4 regions of the Desulfosporosinus sp. SYSU MS00001 genome follow, and region 1 is predicted to be linked to each of the others. Evidence: riboswitches for the same ligand, from Rfam matches in the RefSeq annotation. Region 1 holds a riboswitch; each other region holds the start of a gene.
What was found. A riboswitch is a leader RNA that binds a small molecule or an ion and turns the genes downstream of it on or off. The one in region 1 is predicted to bind thiamine pyrophosphate.
Positions count from the first base shown of each region.

Region 2: linked by a shared signal. The riboswitch ahead of thiD (bifunctional hydroxymethylpyrimidine kinase/phosphomethylpyrimidine kinase) and the one ahead of thiM (hydroxyethylthiazole kinase) in region 1 are both predicted to bind thiamine pyrophosphate.
Region 3: linked by a shared signal. The riboswitch ahead of ACPUYX_RS06785 (thiamine-binding protein) and the one ahead of thiM (hydroxyethylthiazole kinase) in region 1 are both predicted to bind thiamine pyrophosphate.
Region 4: linked by a shared signal. The riboswitch ahead of ACPUYX_RS14595 (solute carrier family 23 protein) and the one ahead of thiM (hydroxyethylthiazole kinase) in region 1 are both predicted to bind thiamine pyrophosphate.

Region 1 is NZ_JBNFTW010000002.1:65,306-70,955, reverse strand. It holds gene ACPUYX_RS03735 (NADP-dependent oxidoreductase) at 1-67, opposite strand, end outside; partial or broken gene ACPUYX_RS03730 (helix-turn-helix domain-containing protein) at 392-574, shown strand; gene thiC (phosphomethylpyrimidine synthase ThiC) at 1,090-2,394, opposite strand; gene ACPUYX_RS03720 (hypothetical protein) at 2,397-2,531, opposite strand; gene thiE (thiamine phosphate synthase) at 2,528-3,169, opposite strand; gene thiM (hydroxyethylthiazole kinase) at 3,156-3,977, opposite strand; TPP riboswitch at 4,061-4,167, opposite strand; gene ACPUYX_RS03705 (sensor histidine kinase) at 4,238-4,552, opposite strand; gene ACPUYX_RS03700 (HelD family protein) at 4,564-5,650, opposite strand, start outside.
Region 2 is NZ_JBNFTW010000007.1:50,663-56,312, reverse strand. It holds gene ACPUYX_RS13550 (SDR family NAD(P)-dependent oxidoreductase) at 1,007-1,744, opposite strand; gene thiD (bifunctional hydroxymethylpyrimidine kinase/phosphomethylpyrimidine kinase) at 2,068-2,871, opposite strand; TPP riboswitch at 3,066-3,179, opposite strand; gene ACPUYX_RS13540 (DNA recombination protein RmuC) at 3,474-4,802, shown strand; gene ACPUYX_RS13535 (hypothetical protein) at 4,980-5,144, opposite strand; gene cydC (thiol reductant ABC exporter subunit CydC) at 5,157-5,650, opposite strand, start outside.
Region 3 is NZ_JBNFTW010000003.1:65,022-70,671, forward strand. It holds gene ACPUYX_RS06775 (hypothetical protein) at 1-869, opposite strand, end outside; gene ACPUYX_RS06780 (IMP dehydrogenase) at 1,138-2,634, opposite strand; TPP riboswitch at 2,854-2,963, shown strand; gene ACPUYX_RS06785 (thiamine-binding protein) at 3,118-3,411, shown strand; gene ACPUYX_RS06790 (ABC transporter permease) at 3,416-4,198, shown strand; gene ACPUYX_RS06795 (ABC transporter substrate-binding protein) at 4,265-5,347, shown strand; gene ACPUYX_RS06800 (ABC transporter ATP-binding protein) at 5,351-5,650, shown strand, end outside.
Region 4 is NZ_JBNFTW010000008.1:19,642-25,291, forward strand. It holds gene ACPUYX_RS14585 (acyl-CoA reductase) at 1-1,353, opposite strand, end outside; gene ACPUYX_RS14590 (CoF synthetase) at 1,372-2,502, opposite strand; gene ACPUYX_RS14595 (solute carrier family 23 protein) at 2,503-3,840, opposite strand; TPP riboswitch at 3,962-4,073, opposite strand; gene ACPUYX_RS14600 (1,4-dihydroxy-2-naphthoate polyprenyltransferase) at 4,270-5,232, shown strand; gene ACPUYX_RS14605 (ATP-binding protein) at 5,209-5,650, opposite strand, start outside.

The DNA of each region.
Region 1 (5,650 bases):
GGATGTTGAGGACCTCAGGACCGCCGAATGACTCGAGCTGAACCGCTCTGCTTACAAAATTACACATAAAAAATTCTCCTTTAACTTTGATACTGCAAGTTACATTATTAAGATATTGTAATTTGCAAAATTCATATTACCATATTGCGTTATAAATTACAATATATTGTTTTCGTAACTTGTCACTAAAATATAAAAGGTATTGCTTCCGTTCTCAATTTGACCCCGTTTTTTTAAAGTATGGTCAAATTCTTGAAATACCAATAACTAACGCCCTCAACAATCCTATTAGGATTTAACTTATCTTTTTATGAGCTTTGTCAATCTTCGAGAAAAACCCAGTCCCATCTCACTAGCCACCCTCTCCTGCTCGATTCATTTATTTGGATTTGCCTTATCGTCCCCGTTTCACTTTCAGCGTATGTATCATTTGATAACCGGTGTTACGATAGCTGAATATGTGCGCAGAAGAAGGCTTACACTCGCTGTACAGGATATTTTATCCGGCAAAAAGATTATCGATGTAGCCTATAGGTATGGCTATGAAACGCCAGAAGCCTTCACAAAAGGGTATATTCAGAGTGGTTCCAGCTACTGGATATCAGCATGATTGTAACACACCAGGGCTTGAGGTTTATCCAGAAGGTGATATGCGCTCTCCAGAATACAGATGTGAGTATTGAGTTCCGATTAAGAAATAATTCTTTTCAAATTGTCATCCCCTTCACCCTCAATCCGCTCTTTAACTCATAATAAAAATGCGTTGGCGAGAAAGACTTCTCAACCAACGCATTGAATATATTTGTACATTTTACTTCTGAAAAAATACTCACTATGAAGTAACATCAACATGCTTAGAGTTGTCAATATGTCGGGTTTGAAATCACATTAACAGTCTATGCGCCATAAAAGCCTAAAAGCACAGGCAGAATAACTAGGCCTGTGCAATAAAGTGGACTAAATACTGTCAAGGAACCTATGATTATAAAAATAACAGCTACAGCCGCTACTAAAAATTTTGAAGATTTTCCGCAAATTTCATTCTCTTTATCAACTAAACTTTTAAATATAAGACGCACGAATCCTTAACTACAAAATATCGATATGCTCTCCTGCAAGTGCTTTGTTCATACTTCTTATCGCACAAAACTTTCCACACATGGAACAGGTATCTTCATGCTCAGGCTTCCTATCCGCTCGGATTTTTTTTGCCGTTTCCGGGTCAATCGCGCATTCCCATTGTGCTTCCCAATCAAAAACTCTTCTTGCATCTGCCATCCTGTCATCAATCTCCCTTGCCCCTCTTACACCCTTGGCAATGTCTGCTGCGTGGGCAGCAATCTTGGAGGCAATAATGCCCTGCTTTACATCCTCTAAATTCGGCAGTGCCAGGTGCTCTGCAGGTGTCACATAACATAAAAAAGCTGCACCAGCTGAAGCTGCAATGGCACCCCCGATTGCTGATGTAATATGGTCATGGCCAGGTGCTATATCCGTTACCAGTGGCCCTAATACATAAAATGGTGCCCCATTGCAAATAGTCTGCTGGATTTTCATATTGGCAGCAATCTGATCAATCGGCATATGGCCCGGTCCTTCCACCATTACCTGGACATCCTTTTCCCAGGCTCTTTTGGTTAGTTCACCAAGCCGCACAAGTTCCTCAATCTGACACACATCGGAAGCGTCTGCAAGGCATCCCGGCCTGCAGGCATCGCCTAATGATATTGTCACATCATATTCACGGCATATATCAAGAATTTCGTCGTAGTACTCGTAAAAAGGATTCTCTTCACCAGTCATGCACATCCATGCAAATACCAGAGAGCCTCCTCTGGATACTATATTCATTTTTCTTTTATGCTTTTTAATCTGTTCTATAGTTTTCTTGGTAATACCGCAATGCAAGGTTACAAAATCAACCCCGTCCTCGGCGTGAAACCTTACTACATCAATGAAATCTTTTGCTTTAAGGGTGCTTAAATCTCTCTGATAGTGGATTACAGAATCATATACCGGCACCGTTCCTATCATAGCCGGACATTCCGCTGTAAGCTTTCTTCTGAAAGGAATTGTATTTCCGTGTGATGATAAATCCATAATTGCATGGGCCCCCATATTAACTGCTTCCATCACTTTTCCCATTTCCATATCATAATCCTTGCAGTCTTTTGAGACGCCGAGGTTTACATTGATCTTTGTTTTCAGCATGGAGCCCACTCCCTGCGGATCGATACATTTATGATTTTTATTTGCACATATTACCACTTTTCCTGCTGCAACCAACAGCTTCAGTTCCTCAACCGTCATCAGCTCTTTTTGGGCTACTTTTTTCAGTTCTTCAGTAATAATTCCTTTTCTTGCAGCTTCCATCTGCGTTGCATATTCCCTCATTGTCATTTCTTCCCCTCATTAGTATTCCATGCGTGGTTAAGCGGTTCGCTTCCTTTTTCCAGATCTATGCTTTTAGCAAGAGCCGAAGCAATGGCACTGATAAAGTACATCCTGATCAAAGATGTACTCGTAATCATGCCGTCACCATCTTTTCGGTTAATCCTTTGAGCTCAGATGTGGCCTTTTCAATGTCTATCTGCGCAAAGATTGCACTGATTATGGCTATTCCGCATATTCCGGAACCTGATAATTCCATTACGTTATCTTTGCTGATACCGCCAATCGCCACGACAGGAATACTGACAGCTTTACAGATTTCCTTTAAGGTTTCAGAGCTCACATCCTCAGCGTCAGCCTTGGAGCCGGTAGGAAATACAGCCCCGACTCCTAAATAATCCGCGCCTCTTTTTTCTGCCAATACTGCCTGTTCCACCGTCTGTGCCGATACTCCAAGAATTTTATTCTTGCCTATCAGTTCACGTACATTGCCTGCCTCCATATCATTTTGCCCTACATGGACTCCATCTGCATCCACAGCAACAGCTATATCAACATTATCATTGATGATCAAGGGGATATGGTAGTTTTTACACAAGCTTTTTATCTCTTTTGCTACCTCAAGGAATTTTCCATACTCCAGTTCTTTTTCCCTAAGCTGTATAAAGGTTGCACCGCCTTTCAGCGCCTTCTCCACCACACTTCCGAGAGTCCCATCACCCAGCCAGGACCTGTCCGTAACAGCATACAATAACAAATCCTTTTTATCGCACTTCATACCTTGCTCCCTTTTCCAGTGTTTCTCCGTCCATATTATAGATGGCATCAATAATTCTGTTCCGATATGTAGCATTTCCATCAGAAGGCTGCATATTGCTCCATCCAATTTCTCCTGCAAGACCCATGGTACACACCGCTGCTGCAACTGCTTCAAGCTCATTTTCAGGATTGGCTGCAAGAAAGGCCGTCATCATTCCGGAGAGCTGACAGCCTGTGCCTGTGATTTTGCCCATTTCCGATCTTCCATTTCTGATGACATAACACTTATCTCCATCCGTAACAAGGTCAGTAGCTCCCGTCACTGCTATGATGCCGCCTGCCTTTTTCGCAAAGACTTTCACAAACGCAACAGTGTTATCTAGAGAGGCTTCCGTTATGGCATCTGCAACATCAGCGTCAACGCCCTTCGTACTTCCGCTTCCAAGTGCTAAGGTCTTGATTTCTGAAATATTTCCTCTGATTGCATTAAACTTGATCTCTTTCATCAGCTTTACTGCCGTATCTGTACGAAGCTTGCTTGCTCCTGCGCCAACCGGGTCAAGCAAAACCTTATGTCCTAGTTCATTTGCTTTCTTTCCCGCAAGAAACATGGACGGTATTGTATTTCTGTTCAGCGTTCCGATATTAATGTTCAGGCCGCCGCAAATGGAAGTAATTTCTTCTACATCCTCCAAATCATCCGACATGATCGGACTTCCCCCACACGCAAGAAGCACATTTGCAACATCGTTCACGGTTACATAGTTTGTAATATTGTGAACAAGAGGTGCATTTTTTCGGACATTTTCAATACATTCTTTTATCATAATATCTCCTTTCGTAAATACAAACTGAAAGGCATGTCAACATAAAAAACTGCATACATACCAATGAAAGTATATATGCAGTAATCTCTGCTAAGTATATCCCTACGTTGGCATTACCCAAATCAGGTTACGGGTCTAAGCATTCAGCTTACTCTCAGCCTGCTTATCGCAAGCTCCCCTTTGTATTTTCTTGTAATTATACTACAGCATAACGAAAAATCAACCTTGAATAATCACATACGCATTTTAAGTTTCGCATTTCAAACCCCATTAAATATAACTTTTATGGTGGTACCTTTTCCAAGATCACTTTCGATTTCTATTGAAGCGTCATGAATTTTCGCAATTTCCGCACATAAAGAGAGTCCAAGTCCTACTCCATTATTCGCTCTTGATCTGGATTTATCAACCATAAAAAACGGCTCAAACACTTTTGGTATCTCCTCTTTTGGTATCCCTATTCCGCTATCCTTAACTTCAAGAAATATCTTTGACTCGTCATTTTTGAATACCCTGACAGATATTCTGTCGCCACTCTTTGACGCCTTAAGGGCATTATCAACAAGGTTTAGCAATAAAATCTTGATTAAATCAAGGGGCTTTTATCTCCTTTATAATAAATAACCAGTCGATGGAGTGCTCGTGTACAGGTAATGTAGAGTAATTGTCTATCAAAATCATTCGCATAGTTTTCTTTACTAACATCATAAGCGATCACAACATCAAATTCTAATCCTTTTGCCATATAAGTTGGAATAACCAATGTACCTTTTGTAACTTCCCCTCCTTGAGGTTTAATAAGTGTTAGTAGCACCGATTTTTTCAACCGACTAAACACCTTTTCGGCATCTTCTTGAGTTTTACATATGACGGCTACGGATTCATACCCTTGCTCAGTAAACTTCGCTAGATCTTCAATAATCGACTGATCCATCGCCTCTAATGTTTCTTGAGGTATGACCTTGGGTTCCTCACCATGACGTTCAATAGAAGCATAACCGTGTTGGGTACCTTCACCTAGTAGAGTCTGTGCAAAGGTGTTGATTTCACAGGTCGACCTATACCCTTTATTTAATGACAGCTTAATTGTCTTACCTTTATTGAGTATCTCAGAAATATTGTCATATAGTGAACCGTCTGTTGTTTTTTCAATCGTCTGATGGATGTCTCCTAAGACAGTATAGGTTGCATTATTGTACAACATCTTAAAAACCTCGTATTGCAGAGGAGTATAATCCTGGGCTTCATCAATGACCACATGTTTGATCCCGGAAACCACATCATTCCCTTCGATTTTTAACTTCAAATAAAGAAGCGGGGCATAATCTTCATAGTACACTTGCCCCTCTTCTAGATTTTGCAAAGTTGTTGAAATAATTTCTTCAATAGTTTCCGGAAGTGTTAGACCTTGCGCCAGCTTGAGCAAAAGCCCACGGTTCTTGAACAGCAGCATATACAAGTCTCTATAATCAACGTTCGTGAATTTTTGAATTCGTTTCCGGAAAGCCACGGCTTGTTTGATGGCTAACAATCGGCTAAAGGACTTTATTTCAAACTCATGCCCTTCACTTTTTTCCACAATCTTTTCCAAGCGTTGGAGTCTCTTTTTCTGTAATGGGTGGACTTTTTTCAAGAGGGACGTTTCGATGATTTTGAGCTGTTTTGCCATCGGT
Region 2 (5,650 bases), on a different contig from region 1:
TATCCTCTAAGAAACTATAAGCAGTACGTTCCCAACCGCACTAGAAAAGAAGAAAAAGGTTCCCTCCGATTATGCTGTCCCGGAGGGACAAAGAGGATATACATGAAAAAGACTTAAGGACCAATGTCCTTATGCCTTATTATACAATATCCCCAGAGGTTTGTATTGCGTTGCTTCGTGGTAAGTTTTAGGTAAGGATGAAGATTTGTCAGTCCATAAATTCCGGACAGATTAATATTGGCTTCAGCACCGAACAGGTAACGGCAGTGAAAGGATTTTAACCCTCTGTGTTGCACAGCTGCGAGGAGTGCAAACAAAAAAGGCCACCAATTAGTGACCTTTCTTTTAACCAATGGATCCCGCAAAGTTCCCCCCAGAATTAATGGATAAACGGCTCTGGATTAATTTTCAACATACTCACTAAGAAAATATGAACCAAATCATGTTAGGTTAGCAAACTAATCTCGACAAATCCTCCACTACTTCTGATAAAATGTGTTTCGGGAACAATCCTCTGAAATCTCGACCTAATTTCCTAGCAGAATCAATGACTTACTGATTACCAAAGAAATTTTATGGGACTAACGACAACAGAGTTACGGGGAGGAACTTTGCGGGAAAGCTTTCTTAACGTAAAAGAACTACCTTCTTACTAGGTAGTTATCAATTCAACGAATTCAGCACCCATTAAAACCGCAATGCTGAAAACCTCCGAAGAATCGAAACTTCACCTAGCAATGCCCTAACAAGAACTTAACTGAATCTTTTATTTATTGTTTATGATTTAATTATAATCCTATTCTGTTTTTTGTCAAGTACCTTTTTATCCCAATCAAGAGACATAATCGGTTGGAGTTATTGTGGTGGCGTCAGCGGTCTGAGGAGAGAATAACGTTACTGGAAAACAAATCAGACATAGCATCACAACAAAGATTATCAACTTCCGCAACATTATAGTTTCTCTCCTTCATACCAATGCATACTTTAGGATTTACCTCTTTAGGATTTAGATGAAATTCCCGCCGTCAACAACAATCGTTTGCCCGGTTACAAAGCCGGCATGTGCAATAAGTGCGTAAACAACTTCGGCGATATCATCCGGGGTGGCCACGCGTCCAAGGGGAGTACCGGCTGCAAGATGGGCGATATGTTCATCCTTACCTGCTACCCAACGAGTTTGTACGATTCCCGGGGCTACAGCATTGACCCTAACCTCAGGAGCTAAAACGCGAGCTAAAGATTTATTAATGCTGACAACGGCAGCCTTTGAGGCTGAATAAGCAATAGAGCTGCCTAATCCCGTCAGGCCGGCAATGGATGCCATATTGACGATACATCCCCGAGTTTTCTTAAGTTCTGGGGCGGCAGCACGGGAGCAAAAGAACGTTCCTTTAACATTTACCCCCATTATGTCATCCCAGTATTCTTCCTTTAAACCTTCTAAATCAGTATGATCTACAAAGTGAGTCATACCGGCATTATTAACAAGTATGTCTAATTTCCCAAAGTCGTTAACAACCTTCCTGATCATTAATCTGACGTCTTCATCTTTCGATATATCGGCCCGGTATGTTAGACAACGAACACCCAAACTTTCGATCTCAGCCTTTGTCTTTAAGGCGTCATCTTCCGAACGGGAATAATTAACGGCAATCTGGACCCCGGCTTTAGCAAGAATCAAGGCGATTGCTCTCCCGATTCCCGTACCTCCGCCAGTAATTAAAGCTATTTTTCCTTGCAGCATTTAAACTCCTCCTCTAAGTCTTAAATCTGTATTATATAAATTTAAAATATTGAATTCTAGTATAGCGCACCCTCTAAAACTGTACAAGTTTAATCCAGAGGGTCCTTCCAGACTTTAGGTTGCCAAAAATCGTAAAACTAATCCAAGAAAGTGAACTCGCTTACGCAAAAGCTGAACATCAGGGCTTCAGATACAATAATGTCCAGTGGGCATTATTGCCGAGCTGACTTTCCCAAAAGGAATAGCGAAGAAGGACTCTACCCCACCTGAAGATAACGAAGGACCCACCCCCACTTATAGAAATCTTGAACAAATTCTTAATCTCAGTTCGTCATTCCGGCTTTCTTATACAGCTCATAAAAGTGATGAGTCGGCCCAACACCTTTGCCTATGTCTAAAGAGTGTTCAATCGCAGCAGTAATGTATTCTTTAGCCTGGGAAACTGCTTCATCAAGGGAATAGCCTAAGGCAAGGTTAGAAGTTATAGCTGAAGACAGAGTACAGCCGGTTCCATGAGTATTCTTCGTCGCTATTCGTTTTGAAGCATAATACTTAAAGTCTTGACCATTATAGAGAATATCTGTTGAATCATCCTCCAGATGTCCGCCTTTAAGAAGAACATTCTTAGCTCCCATTTGGCAAATTATTGTTGCAGCCTCTTCCATCTCGGGAAGATTTCGAATTGACATTTTCGTCATCACTTCTGCTTCCGGAATATTAGGTGTTACGATGGTAGCTAAGGGCAAAAGCTTACGAATGAGTGTCACCTCGGCTTCAGGATTTAACAAATGGTAGCCGCTTTTTGATACCATGACCGGGTCTAGCACAATGTTCTGTGGAGAATAGTTTTTTAGAGATTCAGCAATGACCTCAATAGTGGAAATTTGAGAAACCATGCCAATTTTGAGACCATCGACTTCAATATCTTCAAAAATCGCCTTAATTTGAGCTGCTATCACCTCTCTGGAAATATCCTGAACGGCAAAAACTCCTTGTGTGTTTTGAGCCGTGACGGCGGTAATGACGCTCATGCCGAAAATGCCATGTGCGGAAAAGGTTTTTAGATCGGCTTGAATTCCTGCTCCTCCACTACTGTCTGAGCCGGCAATTGTAAGTGCTTTTTTCATTGTTCTCCCCCCATGATTTTTCATCTAATCGTGAGACTCCCACTTCTACAAGTGGGAGTGGCCCCCGTTCTCCGCTTCGGTGGGGGTAGAGTCCCCCACCGAAGCCCCGATGTTCAGCTTTAGCTGAACGAGTTCACTCTTTCAAATAAAAAGAGCCTATCTCCAGAATAGGAGTTAAGCTCTTAATTATTTAACCAAAAAGAGTAACTGCTTACCTACGCTGGCATTATCCAGATCAGGTTTATAGGGTCTTAGACTTTCCAGGGTCTAAATCTCAGCCGGCCTTTCCAGCTCCCCCGCTCTGTGCTTATGTTTTTCTAAAATCTAACACGCTCGAAATCGAAAGTCAACTCTGTGAACTCAGGGGCAAACCATGATTTACGATTTATTTTTAGGAAGCGGTCTCTTCTCGCCATCCATGGCTTCAGAGACACTTGGTCGTCCATGACCGGCGGTCTCTTCTCGCCATCCATGGCTTCAGAGACACTTGGCAGTCCAGGGGGGGATAAATGAAATTATTAAAATACGAGAATAACCGCGAAATGTCTTACAAGTGTGTTATTGTTATTGTAATTACAGATTTAAACTTAGGAGGCATTTCAATGGGAGATCCTTTACTTATGACCTTAATAGTTCTGGTAAGTATTTCGTTACTCTTACTTATTCTCTTAGTATTTCGCTCTTCTCAAAATTCAGCGAACCATTTCCAGGGAAAATTCGAGGTATTGGAGAAGGGCCTTGAACGCAGCGAACGCTTAGTTCATGGTGAAATCTCTAAAAATCGCGAAGAATCAATGCTCAACTCACGTCAGGTGCGGGAAGAACTAAGCCAAACCCTTCATTCCTTCAACGATTCAGTTTTGACTCGCATGGCGGAGATTGCTTCCCTCCAGCGCAATCAGTTGGATATTTTTTCAGATCAATTAGGCTCCCTAACTAAAACCACTGATTTAAAATTGGAACGACTGCGTCATACTGTCGAAGAACGGCTTACACAGATTCAACAGGATAACGCTCATAAATTAGACCAAATGCGCGCCACCGTCGATGAGAAACTCAGTGCTACCCTTGAGCAGCGATTGGGAGAATCCTTTAAATTAGTCAGTGAGCGGCTTGAAGCCGTGTATAAAGGACTCGGGGAAATGCAGACGTTAGCCTCCGGTGTTGGGGATTTAAAGAAAGTCTTAGCAAATGTAAAAACCAGAGGCATTATGGGTGAGATTCAACTGGGGAATTTGCTTGAACAAGTCCTTACCCCCGAACAATATGCAACCAATGTCCCGACAAAACTCGGAAGCAATGACCGCGTTGAATTTGCCCTTAAATTACCGTCACGAGATGATCAGGATAGTGTCCTTTGGTTACCCATTGATGCAAAATTTCCCTTGGAGGACTATGAACGATTGCTGGAAGCACAAGAAAAGGTAAATGTCCCGCAGGTTGAAGAGTTTGGCAAATCCCTGGAGAATCGCCTTAAGTCGGAAGGCAAAAGTATTCATGATAAATATATCGATCCGCCCCACACAACGGATTTCGGCATCTTGTTTCTGCCTGTTGAAGGCTTATATGCCGAAGTTTTGCGGCGCCCGGGTTTATGTGAATTCCTGCAGCGAGAATATAAGGTGATCATTACCGGTCCAACGACTCTCGCTGCACTTCTTAACAGTCTACAAATGGGCTTCAGAACCTTAGCCATTGAAAAACGATCGAGTGAGGTTTGGAACCTCTTAGGTGCTGTCAAAACGGAATTTGGGAAATTTGTGGAGATCCTTGAAAAAACCCAGAAAAAGCTTCAAGAAGCAAGTAATACTATTGATTCGGCAACGAAAAAATCGCGCACCATTGTTCGAAAACTCAAAACCGTTCAATCGCTGCCAGTAAACGAAACAAATCTGCTCTTAGAACAGAATGAAAGTAATATTGAAGACTAATAGGGTTCAGTGCTGTCAGTTTCTTTTTAAAAAATTGGCAGCACTTTTAATCTTTAAGAGATAATTTTTCAGCGAATTCACTAATCGTGAGACTCCCACTTCAAGTGGGGGTAGTTCCCATACCTTGTTTCAGTCGGGGTAAAGCCCATCCTTCAGCGCGATAGCATTTGTTATGGGCTAGGCGCTTTCGGCGTAAGTGTCCACAGGGCACTTACGCAGCCGAAGCCACGATGTTTTGTTTTGCCGAACGAGTTCACTAGCGAATTCATTAATAGGGTTAAAATCACCCGTAAAAAGTAAATGAGCCATCGTAAAATAGCTCATTTCATTCGATAGTGTCATTTAACGTTAACCTTAACTAATAAATCTTGCCCGTTTCCATAATTCATTATAAACTCCCCCAAATTGAAGAAGCTCTGTATGCGTCCCCTGTTCAATTACTCTTCCGTTGCCGAGCAGCAAAATCTCGTCCATGTTCTCTAAACCTAAGATGTCGTGAGTTACCAAAATTATTGTTCGCCCCTCCAGAAGATGAAAGACTTCCCTTTGTACCTCGCCTTCAGTAATCGAATCAAGGCCTGCAAATGCTTCGTCGAGAATTATGATCGGCGCGTTCTTTAATAAGACACGGGCAATAGCTAAACGCTGTCTCTGCCCGCCGGAGAGCTTTAAACCGCCTTCACCGACGTAACTATCATAACCTTGGGGTAAGGACAGGATGAATTCATGGAGCTGGGCCTGTTGAGCAGCCTCAATCAGTTCCTGATCCGTGGCCGACGGTTTAGCCAAAAGAAGATTCTCTTTAATCGTTGCATTAAAAAGATAGGTCTGTTGAGAAACGACAGCGA
Region 3 (5,650 bases), on a different contig from region 1:
GCTCCTATGGCCCCGGTGGCTCCGGTAGCCCCGGTAGCTCCTGTTGCACCAGTTTCACCCGTTGCTCCTATGGCCCCGGTAGCCCCGGTAGCCCCGGTAGCCCCGGTAGCCCCGGTAGCCCCGGTAGCCCCGGTAGCCCCGGTAGCCCCGGTAGCCCCGGTAGCCCCGGTAGCCCCGGTAGCTCCGGTAGCTCCTGTTGCACCAGTTTCGCCCGTTGCTCCTATGGCCCCGGTAGCTCCGGTAGCTCCGGTAGCTCCTGTTGCACCAGTTTCACCCGTTGCTCCTATGGCCCCGGTAGCTCCGGTAGCTCCGGTAGCTCCGGTAGCTCCGGTAGCTCCTGTTGCACCAGTTTCACCCGTTGCTCCTATGGCCCCGGTGGCCCCGGTAGCTCCTGTTGCCCCGGTGGCCCCGGTAGCTCCTGTTGCACCGGTTTCACCCGTTGCTCCTATGGCCCCGGTGGCTCCTGTTGCTCCTGTTGCTCCAGTTGCTCCAGTTGCCCCTGTGGTTCCTGTTATTTCAACAGAACCTATTGGATTAAGTTCAGCTGGTAGCACGCGATGGGCTGCAACCAAATCCCCAGCAGCATCTTTTCCCCAAGCAGAGATTTCTATAGCATCAGAGCTAGTTATAAATTGAAATTCAAATTCATCAAACGGCGCAGTATAATCTCTAGTTGCAACCCCCGCCGGTGCCAAAGCAAACAACTCCTGCACATACAGTGTTTTCATAGTTCCTATCACGAAAAAACCTAATATTTCAATGTTAGCAGAAATTGTATCATCATTGGTTATTTTTACAGTGAAAGTTGAGGTGGGTCTTCCACCGGAGACCGGTGTGTTTTCAATCAATCCGGTAGTTAATGAAGCCATAGCTTCGTCTCCTTACCTTTAATTTATTGATAATAATAAAATAAGTTCCTTATCACTATCAGATCCAATAGCTTAAATTCAAAGCATATCCATTTTACAATCCTTGTTCTATTGTATTGTACGAGTTCAATTTTCGTTAATACTTAAGCCGATAATTTTCTATATATTAACACTTTACAATAATTGATGGGCCGTAAAAAAACAAAGCAAAAGACCGAGTCACCCCAGTCTTTTGCTTTGTAGTATTTTTTATAAGTTGCCTAAAATCTTAATAATTATTCTCTTTTAGGATTACATCGTGGGCGCCGCCTTCAATAATACTTGTAGAAGAAACTAACGACATACGGGCTGTTCGCTGTAATTCCTCAATGCTGATTGCTCCGCAGCTGCACATTGTTGATTTGATTTTGCTTAAAGTTCCCTCTAAATTATCTTGTAATCTGCCCGCATAAGGGACATAACTGTCAACGCCCTCTTCGAAATGGAGTTTATCCCCTTCCCCTAAGTCATACCTTTCCCAATTGCGGGCTCGATTAGAGCCTTCACCCCAATATTCTTTGACATAATTGTTGCCGAGTTTGACCTTCTTTGTGGGGCTTTCGTCAAAACGGGCAAAATATCTTCCCATCATGACAAAGTCTGCGCCCATGGCTAAGGCCAGGACAATATGATAATCGTGAACAATTCCGCCGTCAGAACATATGGGGACATATATCCCTGTTTCTTTATAATAGTCATCACGTGCTTTAGCGACTTCAATAACCGCAGTGGCCTGGCCTCTCCCGATGCCTTTTTGTTCTCGGGTAATGCAAATAGAGCCTCCACCGATTCCAATTTTAACGAAGTCAGCTCCGGAGTTTACTAAATACATAAATCCCTCACGGTCAACGACATTGCCGCCGCCAACCTTGACGCTTCCCTGATATTTATTCTTAATATAGGAAATGGTTCTCCCCTGCCACTCGGTAAACCCGTCGGAGGAATCAACACACAGAATATCGGCGCCGGCTTTCACTAATTCGGGGACCCTTGCTTCATAATCTCTCGTATTAATTCCGGCCCCAACGACAAAGCGTTTTTCCGAGTCCAATAATTCATAAGGATTTTCCTTATGATCGTCGTAATCTTTCCGGAATACAAAATAGAGGAGGTTTTGATTTTTATCAATAATGGGCAAGTTGTTCAGTTTGTGCTCCCATATAATATCATTGGCCTCACTGAGACTAATTCCCTCTTGGCCTACGATTAGCTTCGATAATGGGGTCATAAACTCGGAAACTTTTTTATCCAGAACGTCCCGGCTAATCCGATAGTCCCTAGTTGTCACGAGTCCCATTAATCTTGTTGAGGAAGTGCCGTCTTCAGTAATGGCTATGGTCGAATGTCCGGTCTTCTTCTTAAGCTGTATAACATCTTTCAGCGTATGTTCAGGCGTAAGGTTGGCATCACTAACCACAAAACCGGCTTTAAATCGTTTGACTTTCTTAATCATTTCGACTTGTTCCTCTATGGACTGTGAACAATAAATAAAGGAAAGTCCCCCGCATCTTGCTAAAGCAATGGCTAAACTATCGTTAGATACCGATTGCATGATTGCAGATACAAAGGGTATATTTAGCTCCAGAGGGGATTTCTCGCCGCGCTTAAATTTAACCAAAGGTGTTTTGAGATTAACATTACTGGGAATACAGTCTGTCCTTGTCAAATTTGGAACGAGCAAATATTCGCTAAACGTTCTTGACGCATCTTCATAGTAATAAGCCAATTTAAACACTCCCTGTTTTAAAGGTTTCAAACGAAGAATTTTTACTAGTCTATATGAAGAGTTAGGTATTGTCAATCCTAAAACCCTTGAAGACATGATCTATTTTACCATATCAAGATGTGAGGATGGTTGAGCAAATGTTAAAAGTGTTTGAAGCAGGTTTTAATAAACATGCTTGTGCAATCCCCCCATGTGTGCTAATCTAAAGGGAAGGCATAAACTGAATATAACGGGAGCTTAAGAAATTAGGCTGAGAGGGTGGTTAGAGTTACTGCCGACCGAACCTGATCTGGATAATGCCAGCGGAGGAAACGTGTTGAGATAAAGTAAACCGCGCATGTCATGTGCGGTTTTCGTAATTTCTCCAGAAAACGGGCAGAATTTTCGGATGGGAAGTATCTAGTTGATATGCCGAAGGAAATCTGTATCGATAAGGTTTCCGTCTGATTGCTAAATGATACTAATTATAAGGAGTGGTCTGGAGTGGCTAAAATTATGATGGCATTTCAGGTGTTGCCAAAAGTTGAAGACGATCGGCTTTTTGAAGTTGTCGATGAAGCAATCGCTGTTGTGGCAGCCAGTGGTGTAACCTATGAGGTTGGACCGATGGAAACAACCATGGAAGGGGAACCCGATGAACTGTGGGCTATTGTACGAAAGGCACAGGATGCCTGTATAAAAGCTGGTGCCTCTAGGGTTATGACGTATATTAAGATGGACTATAATCCTGGTAAAACGACCATCGAAGAAAAGATCAAAAAATACCGGGAGAAGTAAGGAAATGCCATTGAAATCAGGACGGTTCCAGAGAAAATGGCATGATAGTATTCCGACAATCGTATTTTTGTTGATCTGTTTGGCCCTTTGGCAAATCATTGTCTACTATTTTAAATTGCCTCTCTGGCTGATTCCTTCTCCTATAGCAGTTATGAAAGCCTTTTGGAACACTAGAGAGTTGCTTTGGACACATACGTTGACGACACTTTTTGAAACAACTACAGGGTTCGTTTTGGCAATAGCTTTGGGTTTAGTGGCAGGGGTGGCAATGGTACTTTCGCCTCTAATTAAGCGTTTGTTTTACCCCTTGTTAATTGTGTCCCAAACGGTGCCTCTTATTGCGGTTGCCCCACTTTTGATTCTCTGGTTGGGATATGGCCTGCTGCCTAAAATTGTCACTGTTGTCTTAGTATGTTTTTTCCCAATCGCTGTGAGTTTAATAGAAGGATTAGAAGTCAGTGATGATGACCTGCTTAATCTGCTTAAGAGTATGGGAGCAACACGTTGGCAAATCTTGTATATGATTCGCTGGCCCAATGCTTTACCGTCATTTTTCGCAGGATTGAAGATAGCTGCAACCTATAGTGTTATGGGAGCAGTGATTGGGGAGTGGCTTGGAGCTAGTTCCGGTTTAGGAGTATATTTAACACGTTCGTCGCATTCATTTCGAACGGATCAGGTATTTGCCGCAATTGTTGCTATTACAGTATTAAGCCTATTTTATTTTGTCTTAATCGCGGTAATTCGGCACCTTGCTTTACCTTGGTTACATACTAAGGAAGATTAAAATCGTCAAGTAGAACCTTGTAATATTCCCGGGTTTTAAAGAAGTCGCGGAAAAGGAGTAGGAATTATGATTAAACCATTGTTTAAATCAGAAATTGTGGGAGGACGAAAGAAAATAAAGCAGGTTAAAAAAGTATTAAGTGTAACGCTGGCGGCAAGTTTATGTGCTCTCCTTTTGTTAACCGGATGCAGCACAAGCACGCAGAAAGCAACAGAATCTGCGCAGACAAAGCCGGCAGCTCAGCCAGACAAAGTGACAATTATGTTGGACTGGACACCAAATACAAATCATACGGGCCTCTATGTGGCTAAAGACAAAGGGTATTTTAGCAAGGAGGGCCTGGATGTCCAAATCGTTCCTCCTTCGAGCCAAGGAACGGTGGAACAGTTAGTGGCGACCGGCAAAGCCGATTTCGGAATAAGCGCCCAGGAACAAGTCACCGACGCCCGCGTCCAAGGGCTGCCCTTAGTTTCTATAGCCACAATCTTGCAGCATAACACATCGGGTTTTGCTTCACTGAAGAGTAAGAATATCCAAACTGCGAAGGATTTTGAAGGCAAGACTTACGGCGGTTGGGGTCTGCCGTCGGAGACAGAAACCATTAAAGCCTTGATGGAAAAGGAACATGCAGATTTTAATAAAGTCAAAATGATAAACATTGGAGATGCTGATCCCATTGCCAGTATGTCAAAAGGTTCTATCGATCTGACCTGGATTTTTTATGGTTGGGAAGGGATTCAGGCTGAATTGGCCGGAACACCTCTCAATATGATATGGCTGAAAGATATCAATCCGGCACTTGACGATTATACGCCTGTTTTAGTTACAAGTGAAAAAATGATTCAGGGAAAACCCGATGTTGTTCGCCGCTTCACTCAAGCCGTTAGTGAAGGATACCAATATGCTATTAAAAACCCGGATGATGCGGCTAACATTCTGATTAAGAACGCACCGGAAGAAGATAAGCAGCTTATCAAGAAGAGTCAAGCCTGGATTAGTCAGCAGTATCAGGCTGATGCTTCACAATGGGGTGTCCAGAAATCCTCTGTTTGGCACAATTATGCCCAATGGATGTTTGATCACAAACTACTGGATAAAATGATCGACACAGATAAGGCGTTTACTAATAGCTTCCTGCCCAAGGCTTAGATTATGCTAGTACTTAAAGACGTATCGTTGTCTTATCAGGACGGCGGAAGATCTGTTCTGGATGTTTTGCAAAATATTAACCTTGAGGTAGAAACGGGAAAATTCGTGTCTCTGATTGGTCCTTCCGGTTGTGGAAAGAGTTCGATTTGTAATTTGATCGCCGGAGTGGGGATGCCTGCCCAAGGTGATATTCTCTTAGAGGGTCGCTCCATTAAGGGTATCCCGGGTCAAGTGGGATATATGCCCCAAAAAGATTTACTATTGCCCTGGCGTACGTTGTTGAACAATGTCGCCTTAGGCAGC
Region 4 (5,650 bases), on a different contig from region 1:
TGCATCATGATGCCATCCCGATACTCCCAAGGTCATCTGACCTATTGCTGTAATCCGGCTTACTCCTTCCTGAGCTAAGCAATGCGCAAGGACCTCAAGCCTCTCCGGAGCGACTGCTATTCCTGCACTCTGCAAATAAGAACGATAGGGCCGCAAGTGACCAAAAGCCTCTTCAAGGCATTGACAGGCAAAAACGTGGATCGTTCGATTGAGAGGGGAGCCTTCAAACCCCGGCCGCCCATGATAGATAACCGTCCACTCTGTTCCTGCCCTGCTTGCATAAACATCAATGTCGGGATTGCTGATTGCCACCGCTTCATAGCGATTGCGCAGAGAACGAATGGAATGGATTTCAGCATCAACTAGCTTGGCCCGCGGACGGCGTTTCTCGTAACGGTCAAGTTCAGAAGCAAGAAACTGAGCAAATTGCTGTGGACTGATTACACCGCCTCTCTCCACGAAAACCAACTGCGGGGATAGACAACTCTGCTGGTCATAGACCGAAACATCATTAGCCAGACGATGTACGGTATCCTGATAGCGGTCGGCTGTCAGAGCTTCCCGACCGATGGCGGCGAAACTAATCTTATGACCGTATCCAAGAACGGGAATCGGCTGTCGTACTTTGTACTTTATTTTTTCTACCGTTTTACTTGAGCCATAGATCACGACCGCATCTGCCCTCTCAAGGAGAACGTCTTCAAATTGAGCACTGCCACCTTTCCAGGGAAGCACGGCCAAACATTCAGCCAAGTTTTCGTCAACTTCGGCTAAGGATTGAGCAAACAAAACCGCCATTAAAGGTTCGGCGGAGGACGTTTTCCCGATCCCGGCAGATTTAAGAAGCAAACCCATGATCATACTCCAAATGGGTAATCCCGGCACATTGCCGGAGAAAAAATGGAGGATAAGTTCCGGTCCATAGGCTCGAGTAAAGCCCCCAGATTTACGGGGACGGAAATTGTCTAACATCCCTGGGTTATCAAACTCCTCATCAAGAAATCGATATAAATCCTTTTTGCGAAATCCCCTCAGAAACCGTTTAAGTTCGAGACGAACTATCTCTGCATCATAACCGGTAATCATGGGAAGCAAGGTTTCAGCTAGTTTGCGCAATGGGTATTGAGGATTTAACCATAAGTGAATAGTTTTATCAATAATCTCAACAATACGCTCAGTTTTTAAATTTGCTAAATACTTGCCGCGGTTCAAACGCAGGCGAGTGCTGAGCTCCATAACCTGAGCGCTGGACAGATTCGGAAATTCCAGGATGTATTCGCCGAAGGTATGTTCCTCATAGCTTTCAATGCAAATCCCTTTAGGAACAAAGCAAGCCAAAATGTGTTGCCCCAATTTACTAACACCTCTTAGTTAACGACTAGTTTGCTCCGCCAGCATTTCATCAATCGCAATGGAGCACCCACGTGCTTCGGAACCTTTAGTTCGTCCCAATAAGACAAAACCATTCTCGGTTTGATACCCTAGGTCTTCGGTCAAGACAGCAACAGCAGAATTCCAGTTGGCTAAATCGTAATGTGCAAGCAATCCTGTTTCTCCAAAAGGAACAGGATTCAACGTATCAGGATTCAACACTTGAAGCCGTGTCCAGGCAGGTCCTATTTTTTCTAAACATACCCGTCCACCCTTAACCTTTGTCGCAATCGTACGATCATAAAGTTGAGAGCTCAACTCCGTCATTCCATACATATTGATGCAAAGTTCTCGTTCAATACTAAAATAGTCCTTAAACCAACTGTATAATTCCTCTGTTGTAACCTCCCTGGCTTGCCCCTTTAATCCCCCTGTGTCAAAAATCCTGCTGTTATTCGGAAGATTAAAGGCTAATCCCTCCGCCCGGCAATAATCCAAAAAGTGTACATAGGCAAAAGTAGCACCCATCAGAAGCACTGGTTCACCTTTAGCTTCACTTTTACGTAAAGCGGATACTAAGCCTGCCATATCAAACCCAGCCTCTTTACTGAAGAAAAAAGCACTGTCCCGAGTTCCATAATGCTTGACGGCCAGGGATAAATACCTGGATAGCGAGGAATTTTCATTGACATCTTCTGCCGGCGACAGAACATAAATCGTCATTTGGTCCCGATCAGGGAGGACATAGTGTTTAAAGGGAGGCACCATGGATGCATCCCAAACTTCAAGAGTCGGATGATAATGACGTCCGCGCTTTTCTTTGTTGGTACTGCCGCTGGTCATAAAAACTGCTTCTGCCTCCTCAATAGGCTCGCAGGCTAGAACTGTTTCTTTGAACATCTGAAAGGGTATCGGGGGGATATCTTCCCACCGTTTAACGGTTAACGGAGATTTGTGACGACGCTGACAGTAACGTTTATAGTGGGGATTCCCTTCATATTGAAATTTAAAGATGTTCAAGGCAAGATCATTAAATTCAGGATCAAGTTCAGCCTCGAGGCTGTGGCAATCTGAGTAAGCATGAATAAACCCTAAAATTTCCTTTACTAATTCTTCTGACCAACCTTTCATTCATAAGTTCTCCTTTCGTCCTCTTTTCCTCAGCCAACCAGGAATCATAACTAAGATAATTTGTAAGATGATGGCCGTTGAAGCCCCGATCATAATTCCATTGGATAAAAAATCTCCCAGATGACCGGTCATTCCTTTTACTGCACCAGGTAAGGATACAGAAAGCAGTATTGAAAATCCCGCTATCATATAATTGGCCTCTGTTTTCTCCATGGTATTAAGGGTGGAAAGGCCGGTATAAATTAACGAAACAGCAGCCGGCAAAAAGATCCCACCCACAACTGCATCGGGAGTTACGGCCAGTAACGCCCCTGCTTTCGGTATAAAGCCAAGTACCAGAAAAATGGCCCCGGCTGTCATAACCGTAAAGCGCGAGCCCACACCCGTCAGACGAAGGAGCCCGACATTCTGGGCATACGCTGTGGTCGGAAAACCGCCTATGAGAGTAGAAATCATAGACCCTGCAGCCTCTCCGGCAAAACCATTGCGGATGCGTTGGGCGTCTAAGCTGATGTCGGCCATTTCCGAGGCCGCATGATAGACTCCCAGTGCTTCAATTACTGCTACGATATAACCAATGAAGAAGGTGACAAAGGCCGTCCCATTAAGTGTTAAAGCACCATAAGGAAGTAATCTTGGAAATCCGAACCAGGCCTTCTCTGCCATGGCCGAAAAATGAATTTGCCCTAAGGCGGCTGCGATGATATCCCCAATTACAAGGGCAATCAAAAAAGCGTAGGTCCGAAAGTACCCTTTGCCAAAAAGCGACAGAATTATGACAACAAGAGCCGTCGGAATTGAAATTGCCAGAATCTGCGGGGCAAGGAAGGTAGACATTCCTTGCGAACCTCCTAAAAATTCATAGAGAGTAAATCCCGAGAGGGCGATTCCCACGGCAATGATCACTGACCCGGTAACGGCTTTAGTAAATAAGGAGCGCAGACGCTCAAGTACCCCAGTGACAGCCAGCAGAAAAACAATGGCCGCACTTAACATAATACTTCCCCCGGCAGCTGGAAGACTGTTGGCCTTACCCGCATTAATCATCAGAGTATCAAAAGCCGCCGATGGACCTTGGACAATCGGCAAACGGGCAAGCCTAGTGGCCTGAGTGAGCGTCACCAGCCCGGCGGCAATAAAAATTGCATTTACCATATTAGCGGCTAGAGCAACTGGAAGACCGATCATAGCGGCAACAAAGATGGGGTCAAGCCAAACATTAGAGACAAAAACATGCTGCAGCCCATATAAGACGTTACGCAAGGGAGGTAATCTTTCCTCAACACCAATCGTCAAAACAGGTATAGATCGTTTATCCTCAGATTCATGATTTTCCACCGGAAACTCTCCTCCATTTACTAAGATCAAAATTCTTTTCTTGGACAACTATCGGCCAGATAAATTTCTATGGGAAAATAAAAAACCGCCCATTAGGAAATGAGCGGTTTACATACCATTAATCATTCAATCATCACTTCCCTCCGCTGGCATTACCCAGATCAGGTTCAAAGGTCGGCAGTGGTATCAACTGCCCTCTCAGCTTACTTCCTTAAGCTCCCTCTTTGAAATTGTATTAATTCTGTAATGAAGATATCACTTTTTAGCGTAATGTTCAAGATTATACAGAAGACAAAATTAACATGATTAGCCGTTAAATACTCTCACAGCTAAATTCCAGTGCTATAATTATATTGCGCAAAGATCACTTGCTAAGCTAAGATTATTTCATAACTTAATCTCAGATGTTTCATATGAAAGGAAAAGATCATGAATACTATGCCTGATACTATGCCCTATTCAACCCCCGAAAAGCCAGGGAAACTAAAAGTTTTATGGAAAATAACTCGACCTCACACTTTAACTGCATCCTTTATTCCCGTATTTATCGGTACATCCTTATCCCTAGGTTATACCGCTTGGCATAAACTCGTTTTTGGGACCATGCTCATGAGCTGTCTGCTCATCCAAATAGCTACAAACTTGTTTAACGAATATTATGATTTTAAACGCGGCCTGGATACGATAGATTCTATTGGCATTGGCGGAGCAATTGTCCGGGAAGGATTCCGGCCCAAAACTGTGCTGCGGCTCGCCTTGGGATGCTACGGTGTTTCCATATTATTTGGCATTTACATTTGTGCTCACAGCAGTTGGTGGTTAGCCTTAATCGGGCTTGTTGGAATGCTGATTGGCTATTTATATACCGGCGGGCCGTTGCCCATAGCCTATACTCCCCTAGGCGAAATTTTTGCCGGCTTACTAATGGGAACTTTTTTTATTCTTATATCATTCTTCGTCCAAACAGGATATATCAACGAGAAAAGTATCCTCGTTTCCATACCTACCGGTATTTTAGTCGGTGCTATTAATATGGCCAACAATATACGCGATCTTGATGGGGATAAGGCTTCGGGCCGAAAGACAATAGCTATTTTAATTGGACATGAACATGCCGTTTTCGTACTCGGAGCTATGTTCGCTGCAGCTTATCTTTGGATCATAGGATTAGTTATTAGAGGGTCGGTCACCCCCTTGCTTCTGATTGTCTTATTAAGCATTCCCAAAGCCATACAAGCAAAAAAAGGGTTTATCGGCAAAAATCAGCCCTCTCAAATGATGCCTGCAGTTCGCGATACAGCTCAAACCAATACAATGTTTGGACTTTTGTTATGTATAGGATTATACATTACGCAAATTTCGGCTATATTAACTAGCCATTTTGGGCACTAATATTGGGAAACATACAAAAAACACTGTTCCTCTAGGATTACTCTTGAAGTTAATTGTCGCGTTATGACGATTAGCAATATCGTAACAAGTACTTAACCCTAACCCTGTTCCATTCTCTTTCGTTGTAAAAAACGGTGTTCCAATATCATTTAAGTATTCTATTGGAATGCCGCCCCCTTCATCCTCGATACATAATACCACCTGACTATTCTCGACATAGGTAGACATACACAATGTTCCCCCCGCTTGCATCGCCTCTAAACCATTACGACACAAATTAAGCACTAGCTGCGAAATCTCATCCGGATTTAGTAAGATCTTAGGCGTTTCTCCGGGCAGAAACTTTATTTGTTTATCCTGAGAAAGAGAATCTGCTTCAAGTAAAGGATACAAGTGTCTTAAAATCTCATTGATATTT